DNA from 4 places in the Ancylobacter terrae genome. Region 4 is predicted to be linked to each of the others. Evidence: predicted binding sites of a transcription regulator. Region 4 holds the regulator's gene; each other region holds the start of a gene.
What was found. Region 4 encodes LexA, which represses DNA repair genes until DNA is damaged. Its sites were predicted from a motif close to TGTTCNNNNTGTGTTCNG; they were not measured.

Region 1: ruvC (crossover junction endodeoxyribonuclease RuvC) is a predicted target of LexA. The motif match lies at 1,493-1,510, and genes of this name have one in related genera.
Region 2: ACEUEL_RS20490 (ImuA family protein) is a predicted target of LexA. The motif match lies at 1,988-2,005, and genes of this name have one in related genera.
Region 3: ACEUEL_RS21625 (PA0069 family radical SAM protein) is a predicted target of LexA. The motif match lies at 1,536-1,553, and genes of this name have one in related genera.

What each region holds. Positions count from the first base shown of each region.
Region 1 is NZ_JBJGXH010000001.1:514,359-517,552, forward strand. Features, by position in the region: gene ACEUEL_RS02405 (sulfite exporter TauE/SafE family protein) at 1-204, opposite strand, end outside; gene ACEUEL_RS02410 (DMT family transporter) at 470-1,396, shown strand; gene ruvC (crossover junction endodeoxyribonuclease RuvC) at 1,525-2,049, shown strand; gene ruvA (Holliday junction branch migration protein RuvA) at 2,046-2,663, shown strand; gene ACEUEL_RS02425 (hypothetical protein) at 2,671-3,117, shown strand; gene ruvB (Holliday junction branch migration DNA helicase RuvB) at 3,114-3,194, shown strand, end outside.
Region 2 is NZ_JBJGXH010000004.1:409,357-412,550, reverse strand. Features, by position in the region: gene ACEUEL_RS20495 (Y-family DNA polymerase) at 1-1,200, opposite strand, end outside; gene ACEUEL_RS20490 (ImuA family protein) at 1,154-1,984, opposite strand; gene ACEUEL_RS20485 (substrate-binding periplasmic protein) at 2,336-3,169, shown strand.
Region 3 is NZ_JBJGXH010000005.1:228,984-232,177, forward strand. Features, by position in the region: gene ACEUEL_RS21615 (efflux RND transporter periplasmic adaptor subunit) at 1-837, shown strand, start outside; gene ACEUEL_RS21620 (glycosyltransferase) at 847-1,431, opposite strand; gene ACEUEL_RS21625 (PA0069 family radical SAM protein) at 1,609-2,790, shown strand; gene ACEUEL_RS21630 (DsbA family protein) at 2,878-3,194, opposite strand, start outside.
Region 4 is NZ_JBJGXH010000001.1:1,811,234-1,814,427, reverse strand. Features, by position in the region: gene ACEUEL_RS08685 (ComEC/Rec2 family competence protein) at 1-1,428, shown strand, start outside; gene lexA (transcriptional repressor LexA) at 1,422-2,117, opposite strand; gene ACEUEL_RS08675 (MBL fold metallo-hydrolase) at 2,315-3,178, opposite strand; gene ACEUEL_RS08670 (CHASE2 domain-containing protein) at 3,182-3,194, opposite strand, start outside.

The DNA.
Region 1 (3,194 bases), 1.3 Mb from region 4:
ACACTGCCGGACGGCGCGCAGGACGATGGGCGCGGTCAGCACCGTGTCGACCAGCAGCAGCACTGGCGCCGCCACGGCCGGCCCGTAAGCGGCGCTCACCAGCGGCATGAAGATGAGCGCGCCGCCGAAACCCGAGAAGCCGCGCGTCAGCCCCGCCACCGCCGCGGCGAGCGCGGCCCAGATCAATGCGGCGTCGAGACTCATGGCACAAGGGGCCGGGCGGAGGGGAAGGCGAAGTGGCCGGGATTGGCGCGCGGGCGCGGATCCCGCCGATCGGGGTCGCCCGCCTCGCCGGTGCGGCGACCCGCTTTCTCCTAGCCCGCGGGCCGCTTCCCGCGCAAGGCGACCCGCGGCTCCTGCGCCAGGATCAACCCATGAAGATTCGTGAGGCGATCGATCGCCAAAAGGCGTTTGCCGGCGGGCGGGGCGGGGTGCATCGTACGTGCCCGCCGCGACGGAGACGTGCGCCATGAGCTCCCCCTCACCCGAACTCTGCGCGGGCGCCGCGACCTCGCGAAACGATACCGGTCGGCTGATGGGCATGGGGGCGGCCCTGCTCGCCATCGGCATATGGGGCTTCTGGATCGTCGGCACACGCCACGCGGTGGCCGGGGTGCTCAGCCCGGCGACGGTCGGCTTCCTGCGCTATGTGGTTCCGGCGGCGCTGCTGGCTCCGTTCTGGTGGCGGACCGGGCTGTGGCCGAAGCGACCCGTCCCCTTCCTGCTGTGCTTCGTCGGCTCCGGCGCGCCGTTCTTCCTCGTGGTCTCCAACGGCATGCGCTTCGCCCCGGCGGCCGATGTCGGCCCGCTTCTGCCCGGAACCATGCCGCTGATCGTGGCCATCGTCTCGACACTGGTGTTTCACGAGCGCCTCGGACGGATGCGGGTGATCGGCTTTGCCTGCATCGCGCTCGGCGTCGTGGTGCTGGGAGGGCGGGGCCTGTTCGAATCCGACGCGGGCGCCTGGCGGGGGCATCTGCTCTTCCTCACCGGCGCGGCGATGTGGGCGGGTTACACCTTCGGCTTCCGCCGGGCGGGGATGTCGGCGAGCGAGATCGTCGCCCTGATCGGCCTCTGGTCCGCGGTGCTGCTGGCGCCGGTCGGGCTGCCGGGAGCGATCGAGGCGGTGCGCCTCGGCCACGGCGGCGAGATCGTCCTGCAACTCCTGATCCAGGGCGCGCTCTCGGGCGTCGTGGCGCTGATCGCCTTCACCTGGGCGATCGAGCGCCTCGGTACCTCGCGCGCCGCCGCCTTCACCGCGCTGGTGCCGGCGCTGGCGGCGCTGCTTGCTGTGCCGCTGCTCGGCGAGCATCCCGATACGGCGGCCATCATCGGCGTGATCTGCTCCGGGGCCGGTGTCGCGCTGGCGAGCGGAGCCTTCGCACGGCGGAGGTGAGCTGTCACCGGGCGCGGGCAAAACGCCGCTTCGACAACGAATTGGTCCGGGTCGGGTCGGCAAGGCTCCGTCAACTTTTGCGCCGCATGCTCTAGCTGTTCGATCTTTGTTCGGCTACCCGGTTTGACATGCCGCACGGCGCGATTCGCATTCTCGGTCTCGATCCGGGCCTCCGCCGTACCGGCTGGGGGGTGATCGACGTCGTCGGCACGCGGCTTTCATTCGTCGGCTGTGGCACGGTGCTGCCGCCGGAGGAGGGGACTCTGGCGGAACGGCTTGCGGCCCTCCACCACGGCCTCGTGGCCGTGATCCGCGCGCATGATCCCGACGAGGCGGCGGTGGAGGAGACCTTCGTCAACGTCAATCCGGCCTCGACATTGAAGCTCGGCCAGGCGCGCGGCGTGGTGCTGCTCACGCCGGCGCTCGCCGGCGTGCCGGTCAGCGAATATGCGGCGCTGCTGGTCAAGAAGACCGTGGTCGGCGCCGGCCGCGCGGAGAAGGCGCAGATCCGTTTGATGATGAAGGTCCTGCTTCCCAAGGCGGATTTCGACAGCGACGATGCGGCCGATGCGCTTGCGGTCGCGGTCACCCACGCGCAGCATCGCGGCCATGCGGCGCTCGAGGCCGCCTATGCGCGGGGCGCCAGGGCATGATCGGCAAGCTGAAGGGCATCGTCGATTCCTACGCGGACGATCATGTCATCCTCGACGTGCAGGGCGTCGGCTACATCGCATTCTGTTCGGGGCGGACGCTGCAGGCGCTGCCCCCGGCCGGCGAGGCGGCGACGCTCCACATCGAGACCTTCGTGCGCGAGGACATGATCCGGCTCTACGGCTTTTCGAGCGCGGCCGAGAAGGCGTGGTTCGGCCTGCTGCAGAACGTGCAGGGCGTGGGCGCGAAGGTGGCTCTGTCGGTGCTCTCGGTGCTCTCGCCCTTCGAACTCGCCAATGCGGTGGCGCTGGGCGACAGGGCGATGGTGGCGCGGGCGAACGGGGTGGGTCCGAAGGTCGCCGCCCGCATCGTCGCCGAACTGAAGGACAAGGCGCCGGGCTATGCCGACGTCGATCCGGTCGTCGCCAAGCTCGCCGGCGATGTCGAGGCGCGGCAGGCGCCGGCGCCGGTCGCCGATGCAGTCTCTGCGCTGGTCAATCTCGGCTATGCGCAGATCCAGGCCAGCGCCGCGGTCGCCGCCGCCGTCCGCGAGGCCGGCGAGGGGGCTGATACGGCTCGGCTCATCCGGCTCGGGCTGAAGGAACTGGCGCGATGAGGCTGCGATGCACGAACATGCTCCGGTTCGCCTGTCGGTATGGCGCATTTCGTTATCTTACGCCGCGAGCGGTGGCGTCATTGCATGCCTGCTCATGACGTCCTCTTTAATCGATGCCACGTTGAACGAGACGAACGAGTTCAGCAGAGCCGGTCCGTGGTGGTTCATCATCGGGGGAGGGGCCATGTGTGGCGTGATCCTGACGTGGCCCGTCGGCATCGCCATCGGAGGAATTGCCAGGATGGGCGTGGGCGGGCGTATGTTGTTCTTTGCCTCAATGTTGATTTCTTCCGTTTGGGGAGCGCTCCTCCATCTCGGTTTTGACGTCGACGACGCAACGATGCCTTTTTGGATTGCGGTGTTCGCGATGGCGTTTCTCGGTGCTTGCGTCTTCTTCGTAGCGGTTATCCAACGGCTTCTTCCGGGTCGCGAAGTAGAGGACGCCGCCGGATGAACACCAAACGCCTCGTCACGCCGGACAAGCGCGAGGAGGACACGTCCGAGGCCTCGCTGCGGCCGCAGCGGCTCGCC
Region 2 (3,194 bases), on a different contig from region 4:
CAGCCTGTCGTCCGGCGGCGGGCCCGCCGGCGTAATCGGGTCGGCCGCCGGCATGAGATGGGCGGCGCGGTCGGGATGGTGAGTGTCGCGCATCGCGACGCGCAGCACGCGCTCGCGGCCGAGCCGCGCCACCAGCCGGTCGACCAGCGCCGCGACCTCCTCCGCCTCGATGGCACGGCCGTCGAGGCTCACCTGCGCCGGCGCCAATGGTTCCGCGCGCAGGACGGCGAGGCGCACCATGTCGAAGCCGAAGCCGGGATCGAGCGGATCGGCCAGCGCGTCGAGCTTCTCGCGGAACAGCCGGCCGAGGGATGCGGGATCGCGCGAGGGGCGGGCGGTCTCCACCGCGATGCGCCGTACCGCGCCGTCCGCCCGGAAGAACGATGCCTCGAAGGCACGACCGCCCTCGCCACGCGCCTCCAGCATCCGCGCGAGATCCTCGAGCAGCCGGCGAACCGAGCCCTCGATATCCTCGGCGCGGCCGATCGGCTCGGCGAAGCGTCGTTCCGTGAGGCAGGCGGGCAGCGGGCGGCGGGGCACGATGCGCGCATCCTCGCGTCCCAGCGTGCGCCGCAGCCGGGTCAGCAGTTCCTCGCCGAAACGCGCCGCCAGCGGCGTTCCCGGTCGCGCGGCGAGGTCGCCGATGGTCCGGAGCCCGGCCCGGGAAAGCCCGGTCACGGTGGCTTCCGGCAGGTCGAGCGCCGCGATGGGAAGCGGGTCCACGCACTCCGCCTCGCGCCCGGGGGGCACCACGCCGCCCTTGCCGCAGCGGGCGAGGGCGCGCGCTGCCTCCGGCGTACCCGCCACCACGGCGCGCAGCGCCAGCCCGTGGTGCTGCAGATGCTCCATCACCCGCCGGCGCATCGTCGCCTCGCCGCCGAACAGATGCGCGCAGCCGGTGATGTCGAGCACCAGCCCGTCCGCCCCGTCGAGCGCCACCAGCGGGGTCCAGCGGTCGCAATCATCCGCAACCGTTTCGAGAAAGGCGGCATCGGCGCGGGGATCGTGATCGGCGACCGCCAGGTCGGGAATGCGGGCGCGCGCGTCCGCCAGCGTCAGCCCCGGCGCCAGACCGACGGCCTGCGCCCGGGGCGACAGGGCGGCGAGGCGCAGCGCGCCTTTCACCCGCTCGACGAACACCAGCGGCAGCGTCTCATCCGGCACGCTGGAGGGGGCGGACGTCGGCGGGCGCCGGACCATGTGCCGCCGCACCCGGTCGAGCCGGTTGGCCGGCAGGAACGGGAACCACAGCGCGAGATAGCGGGGCGATGTCGCGGAAGGAACGGTTGTCATGGTTCCACTCCAGGCTCCAGGCATGGCCTTGCAGGCCGCCGCGGTGACGCAGCAACTCGGCGGCAAAGGCGGGTGCTCCCGGCGCATCCGCCGCCAGCGGGATGGAGATCGCCGGCCGCACACGCCAGCGCGTCGCGGCGACGCTGGGCGACGGCCGGGCGGCCACGCGGATCAGGAAAAGCGTGACGCCGGAAACGCCTGACCGCAGCGCCAGCCGCCGCGTCGCCGTGAGGTCCAGCACTTTCGGCTCCCCCCAGGGTTCGAGCAGGACCGCCCCCAGCGCCGGACAGCGCACCGCATCTCCCGCCGCGCGCAGCGCCTGTTCCGGATCGTGCGTCCGTACCAGGATGAGCCGCGCCGGATCGAGGCCGAAGCCGCTCAGGCCATGGGCATCGAGCCGCCCCGCTTCCGATTCGAGGAAATCCTGCCGGATCCAGACGATGGGCCGCGCCTCGCCCTGCGCGTGAGACGCCCGCAGCGCCAAGGCCAGCGCAAAGCCGCACGCCGCGGGAATATCGGCTCCCTCGGCGGCATAGACCTCATGCAGGACACCCCGCGCCAGCGTGCCCGCCAGCACGCTGTCGGGCCCCGCCGCGCCCAGGCTGAAGGAGGATGAAGCGCCGGGCAGATGCACCGCCTCCAACCCGGCGAGCATCTGCCTCAGCGCGGAAACGTCATGGGCCGCGTTCATGTGAGTTCTCGTTTTGTTCGACTAAAACGACTCAAACGCGAGAGGGAGTCAAGGGCAGCCTCAGGCCCTCGTCTTCGCGAGGCCGACGGTGCCGCGTCGGGGATAGCCTGCCGCCGCCCCGGACAGTCCGGGGCGAAGGAGTAAATAATTAGTCGGCGAATAAGATGCCGTCAGAACCATCGCGCGCGTTTGCGTGCTGTAGGGCGTGTCGCCTTTTCCGTCGGACGCCAATCCGTTCGGGCGAGGAGGCAGCGTGCCGGCTTGCGGCTTGTCGACTTGTATACTAGGGTACAGATAACAAAAGTTCACGACGTGATGACAGGCAAAGCCGTCATCGAATGGGAGAGGAAAATGCTCGACAGGATATCCCATCTCGCCGGCGTGGCCGTTCTCGGTCTCGGCCTTCTCGCCGGCACGGCCCACGCGCAGGAAGTGCCGGCCCCCGGCGTCAGCCCGCGCATCGATGCCATCAAGAAGTCCGGCCAGTTGCGCGTCGGCGTTCTGTCCAACCCGCCGTGGCTGGTCGAGAACACCACCGGTTCGGGCGACGCCTGGGCCGGTCCCGCCTGGACCCTCGCCAATGAATACGCCAAGCGGCTCGGCGTGAAGCTGGTTCCGGTCAACGTCTCGCACGAGACAAAGGTGCCGGTGCTGGCCGCCAACCAGGTCGATATGACCATCTCGCCGCTCTCGGTCACCAAGGCCCGGCAGCAGGTGGTCGATTTCGTCACCTATTCCAAGACCAGCCTGTGCGTGTTCGGCCGCGCCGACAATCCCAAGGTCGCCAACGCCAAGTCGGTCGATGACTTCAACAGCCCGGACGTCACCATCGCCTACTTCACCGGCGGCGGCGAGGAGAACTGGGTGAAGGAGCGCTTCCCTCAGGCCAAGCTGCGCGGCGTCTCGAGCGCCGGAACCGCCGCTCCCGTCGAGGAGATCATGGCCCGCCGTGCCGATGTCAGTCCGATCAACCGCATCCCGTGGATGGCACTGAACAAGAAGGTGAAGGGCCTCGCCGCGCTGCCGCACGGCAACAATTGCCAGGACAGCACCGAGGCGGCCAATGCGATCGGCCTCGCCATCGATAAGAACCAGCCCGAGTTCCTCGCTTGGCTGAACGCCGTCAGCGAGCCGATGCTGCCGGCGCTTCAGGCCGAAGAGGAGCGCATCGTCTCGACGATGTGACGACCACCGCGCGCCGGACCGGGGC
Region 3 (3,194 bases), on a different contig from region 4:
GCCGCGGCCGTGCTGGTCGGCTGGCGGCTGTGGGACTTCTACACGCTCGCGCCCTGGACCCGGGACGCGCGGGTTCTGGCGAACGTGGTCGATGTCGCTCCCGACGTCTCGGGCCTCGTCAGCGCGATCAACGTCGTCGACAATCAGGCGGTGAAGAAGGGCGACGTGCTGTTCGTCATCGACCAGCAGCGCTTCGCCATCGCGGTGCAGCAGGCCGAGGCGAATCTCGACCAGATCCGGCAGGCGCTGAAACTCGCGCAGGACAACGCCGATCGCGACGCCACGGTGATGGCGCAGGATTCCAGCGCGATCTCGGCGGTCACCGCGGAAACCTCGCGGACCAAGGCGGCGGAAACCGCGGCCGCCCGGCAATTGGCGGAGGCCGAGCTCGCCACCGCCCGGCTCAATCTCGAGCGCAGTTCGGTGCGCGCGCCGGTGAACGGCTTCGTCACCAACCTCACCGCCACGGTCGGCGACTACGCCACCGTCGGCAAGGGCGTGGTGGCGCTGGTCGACCGTGATTCCTTCTATGTCTATGCCTATTTCATGGAGACCAAGCTGCCCGCCATCCGGGTCGGCGATGCCGCCGATATCAAGCTGATGGCCGGCGGGCGGGTGCTGCAGGGCACGGTGCAGGGCCTGAGCCGCGCCATCGCCGATCCGACCGCGGCCGGCGGCAGCCTGCTCGCCGCCGTCGACCCGAATTTCGAGTGGATCCGGCTGGCGCAGCGCATTCCCGTGCGCATTGCGCTGGGCCCGGTGCCCGACGACGTGGCGCTCGCCGCCGGCATGTCGGCGACGGTGGTGGTGCGGCCGGACACGTCCTCGCCGCGCTGACCGGCGCTCTCAGGCGTCCGGCAACAGCATCTGCGAACGCAGCAGCAGCAGCCGTCCCCGTCCGATCCGCGCGAACAGCCGCCGCCCGGCCTGCGCCCCCGCGCCATGCCCGCCCAGCGCGTCGTAGAGGCGGCGATGGATGATGAGCCCCTGCTCGGGGCGCGGCCGTCCGGTGAGGGCATGGCGGGCCACCGCGGCCGCCTCGCGCAGCCGGGGGCGCACGCCGAAGCCGTCCAGCGCCATGCGGAACGTGGCAGCCCGGCGGTCCGTCGCGCCGCTGCGCTCGGCCTGATCGATGAAGGCCCGGACGTCGCGCGGCCAGCCCTCCTGCAGCACCCCGCTCGGCTCGAGAAACATCAGCCAGGCCGCCCGCGCCGCCGCCGCGCCCTGCCGTAGCCGGGCCCCGGGGTCGGATGGACCGTGCAGATACTCGCAGCCGGCGGCATCGGCGATCTCGGCGACGGATTCATGCGCGCCGCTGTCGACCAGCAGCACCTCGCGGACGATGCCGGCGGCGGCGCCCGGCACCAGCGCGGCCAGCGTCGGTATCAGCCGACCCTCCTGGCCATGGGTGGGGATCACGACCGAAATCACGCCTGCCTTCCCCTCCCATGGCGATGGCAAGCCGCCCGCAAAGCCTTGTGCTGCCTACAGCACGCCGGCTCGGGCGTACAGGCGGAACCGGAAACCGTGGCCGATGTTCTTGCTATGTTCCGGACGATTGGCTAGTTTGCGGCCATGCGAGTCCGATCCGACGAAAGCCCTCCCGTTATGATCCCGGCGAAGCGGCCGCGCGCCGCCCGCATTCTCGGCCGCCTTGCCGAGGAGCGGGCCGCCCCGCCGCCGGAGCCCGACGCGATTCCCGCGCCGGCCATCGATGCGGAGCGCCGCCGCGGCCGGGGAACCCTGTCCAATGCCGCCGGCCGCTTCGAGCCGCGCGCGCGGGAGGCGTTCGACGATGGCTGGCAGAGCCTCGACGATCTGCCGCCGTTCCGCACCACGGTGACGCCCGAGCGCGCCCGCACCATCATCAACCGCAACGAATCGCCCGATGTCGGCTTTGACCGGTCGATCAATCCCTATCGGGGCTGCGAGCATGGTTGCGTCTATTGCTTCGCGCGACCGACCCATGCCTATCAGGGCCTGTCCGCCGGCCTCGATTTCGAGACCCGGCTCTTCGCCAAGCCGGACGCGCCCGAGCTGCTGGCGCGCGAACTCGCCCGTCCGGGCTACGAGCCGCGCACCATCGCGCTCGGCATCAACACGGATTCCTATCAGCCGATCGAGCGGGAATGGCGGCTGACCCGGCGGATCCTGGAGGTGCTGCGCGATTTCGGCCATCCGGTCGGCATCGTCACCAAGTCGTCGCTGATCCTGCGCGATCTCGACATCCTCGCGCCGATGGCCGAACGCGGCCTCGTCAAGGTGGCGCTCTCGGTGACGTCGCTCGATGCAGGCCTCGCCCGCCGGATGGAGCCGCGCGCGGCGACGCCGATGCGGCGCATCGACACGCTGCGCCGCCTCTCCGAGGCCGGCGTGCCGACGGCGGTGCTGGTGGCCCCCGTCATCCCGGTGGTGACCGATGCGGAGATCGAGCGCATCCTCGATGCCGCGGCGGCGGCGGGCGTGTCCGAGGCCGGCTATGTGATGCTGAGGCTGCCGCTCGAGATCCGCGACCTGTTCAAGGAATGGCTGCTCGCCCACTACCCCGACCGCTACCGCCACGTGCTGTCGCTGGTGCGCGAGCTGCACGGCGGCAAGGAATATGATTCCACCTTCGGCCAGCGCATGAAGGGTTCGGGACCCTATGCCTGGACCATCGGCCGCCGCTTCGAGATCGCGGTGGAGCGGCTGGGCCTCAACCGGCGGCAGAACCGGCTGACCACCCGGCATTTCCGCCGCCCGGCCGCCGCCGGCACGCAATTGTCGCTGTTCGGCGAGGAGGGACGCTGACCCGCGCGCAGGCGGGCGGAGCGGGGCAGCGCGAGCCGCCCGGCCTGAACTCCCCTCGCCGCTGCGGCCAGGCCGTCGCGGCCGCGCTCAGTTCGAGCCGAGCAGCGGCGCGAGTTCCTTGTCGAGGTCCTCGGGGCTCAGCGCGCCCTGCACCTTCTTGCCGTTGATGAAGAAGGTGGGGGTCGAATCGACGCCGAACTCGGTGGCGCCCTTGCGCGAGACCGCGTCGACATTGGCGGCGAGCGTGGTGTCGGCGAGGCAGGCGTTGAACTGCTGTTCGGTCATGCCCGCCTGCTTGGCGACGGCCAGCAGCGCGGCCGCCGGATCCTTGGCGCCCGCCCAGCTGCGCTGCGTCTCGAACAGCGTCGTCACCATCGGGTAGTATTTGTCGTTGCCGGCGCAGC
Region 4 (3,194 bases):
CTGGCCGCCGTGCCCGGGATGGCGCTGCGCTATCCGGTCAAGGCTATGGCGGCGGTGCCGGCGCTCGCCGGGGCGAGCTTCTACCTGCTGCTCTCGGGAGCCGAGGTGCCGACGCTGCGCTCCTATGTGATGACGCTGATCGTGCTCGCCGGCGTCCTGATCGGCCGCTCCGCGCTCACCGTCCGCAGCCTCGCGGTGGCGGCGCTCGGGGTGCTCGCCCTCAGCCCGGCGGCGATTTTCGAGCCGGGGACGCAGATGTCCTTCGCCGCCACCCTCGCTCTGGTCGCCGCCTATGAACGGCTGCGCCCGGACGGGGCCGACGGTGCGTTGCCCCGCGGTGCGTCGCCGGGCGGACCGACGCGGTCGGGAGGGCCGGGCCGTCTCGCGCCGCGCCGGCTCGCCGCTCGCCTCGCGCAGGTGCCCGGCGGCCGGCTCGTGGCGATCATCGCCGCCTCGATCCTCACCTCGCTGGTCGCCGGGCTGGCGACGGCGCCCTATGCGGCGTTCCATTTCCAGCGCATGGCGCCGCTCGGCGTCGTGTCCAATCTCGTCGCCATGCCGCTGATCTCCCTGCTAGTCATGCCATTCGGCCTGCTCGGGACCATCCTGATCCCGTTCGGCTTCGACGGGCCGGCCTGGCGGGTGATGGGATGGGGCATTGACGGCATGCTGGCGGTGTCGGATCGCGTCGCCGCGATGCCCGGCGCGGACCGCTCGATCGCGGCGTTTCCGATGGCGGCGCTGGGGCTGGCGAGCCTCGCGCTGATCGGCGTCTGCCTGCTGCGCACGCGGCTGATCGTGCTGGCTCCGCTCTGTCTCGCCGCCGCCCTCGTCGTCGCCGGGCTGGCCCCGCGCCCCGCTGTGCTCATCGATCCGCAGGGCCAGACGATCGCCGTGCGGCAGTCGGACGGCAGCCTGTCAGTGGTCGGTAGCCGGGCCGACGGCGCTCCGGCCAACCGCTTCGCCCTCGAGCAATGGCGCGCGGCGAACGGCGAACGCTCCGCGCCGACCGCGCAAGGTCGCGCGCCGTCTGCGCCGGGTGCCGACCCCGCCGTCCGCTGCGACCGCACCGGCTGCACGGTGACCGGCACGCCCGGCGTGGTGGGCCTGCCGCGATCGCGGGACGCGCTGGCGGACGACTGCCGTCTCGCGACCATCCTCGTCACCCGCTTCGAGCCGCCACGGGATTGCGCAGCCCGGGTAATCCGCACCCGCGACACCGCGCCGAATGCCGCGGCCCTCTTCACCGCGGGAGAGGGCTATCGCCTCGAATGGGCCCGACCCCCGGGGAGCGAGCGGCCCTGGTTGCCGCGGGCGACCCCGCCGCCCGAAGCTCCTGCGACGCCGGCTGTCGCGGCGAGCAGCGTCCCGTCTGATCCGCGTGCCACGCCGGAGGGTTTTGCCCTGCCGCCGCCGGAGGGTCAGTAGCGCCGGAACAGGCCGACCAGCCGCCCCTGGATGCGCACGCGATCGGGGCCGAAGATGCGCGTCTCATAGGCCGGGTTGGCGGCCTCCAGCGCCACCGAGGCGCCCTTCTTGCGCAGGCGCTTGAGGGTGGCTTCCTCGTCGTCGATCAGCGCCACCACGATGTCGCCGGTATCGGCGGTCTCGCAGCGGCGGATCAGCGCCATGTCGCCGTCGAGAATGCCGGCCTCGACCATCGAATCGCCGCGCACCTCGAGCGCGTAGTGTTCGCCGCCGGTGAGCATGTCGGCCGGCATGGCGATGGTGTGGCTGCGCGACTGGATCGCCGAGATCGGCGTGCCCGCCGCGATGCGCCCCATCACCGGCACCGTCACCGGGGCGTCGGCATGCTCGTCCGCCGGCGGGCGGGCGCGGCCGAGATTGCCCTCGATCACGCTCGGCGCGAAGGATTTCGCCGGGCGTGCCGGCGGGTGAGTGGCCTCGGGGAGGCGAACCACCTCGAGCGCCCGCGCCCGGTTCGGCAGGCGGCGGATGAACCCGCGCTCCTCCAGCGCCGTGATCAGGCGGTGGATGCCCGACTTCGAGCGAAGGTCCAGAGCGTCCTTCATCTCCTCGAAGGAGGGCGGCACCCCGCTCTCCTGAAGCCGCTCGTTGATGAAGCGCAGGAGCTCATATTGTTTGCGCGTGAGCATGGCGATCCCGACCGCTCCTGAAGCATTGAAAACAAACTGCGAACAAAAGGTATACGTTCCTTTTGTGTTCCGCAATGGTAAAGATCGGGTTACGGTCAACCCTGGACGATGACGGGCGGGTCGCGCCGTGAGCCGACGGCTCTCGACGCGCCTCCACCGGCCTCGGGTCCGGCCCGCGCCGGCTCACGGCTCACGGCTCACGGCTTGCGGCGCGCGCTGCGCGGGGAGAAGCCGACGCTGGCGCCTTCGCGGGCGAAGAAGCCGGTCGGCAGCCGCTCCCTCAGCGCCGCCTCCATGCGGTCGAGCCGGGCGTCGTCATATTGCGGCGCGTGGTGGATGCAGGCGAGCCCGCCCGCGCCGGCCGCCTCGGCGAGCGCCGCGCCCATGCTGGGGGTGGAATGGCCCCAGCCGCGATGGCCGGCATAGTCGGCGTCGTCGAAGGTGGCGTCATAGGCGATGAGGTCGCATCCCCGCGTGAACGCGACGAGATCGGGTTCGGGCGCCTCGCCGGCATGCTCGTGGTCGGTGAGCACCGCCACCGAGCGGCCGGCATGATCGAAGCGGTAGCCCGTCGCGCCGCCGGGGTGGCGCAGCGGGTGGGTGCGGACCGGCATGCCGCCGATATCCAGCGTCTCGCCGGCGCGGAAGCCGACATAGCGCACGCTGGCGGGCACATCCTCGAAGCGCAGCGGGAACAGCGGCGGGCTGTAGTAGCGGCGCAGCGGCACCTCGGCGCTCGCGCCGTCGAGATTGCCGCAATAGAGGATGATCTCCGTGCGGGGGCGGAACAGCGGCGCGAAGAAGAACAGCCCCTCGATATGGTCGTGGTGCAGGTGGCTGAGCACGATGTGGATCGGCTGCGGCGGGTCGCCGGCCAGCGCGGCGCCCAGCCCGATGATGCCGCTGCCGGCATCGAGGATGACCCGCCGGTCGCCGGCGCGGATCTCGAGGCAGGTCGTGTTGCCGCCATAGGCCAGCGTCCCCCGTCCCGGCGTCGCCGTCGAGCCCCGAACGCCCCAGAACGTCACGCTGAGCGCGGCATCGTCCACCTTGCGCGTCACGTATCATTTCTCCAGC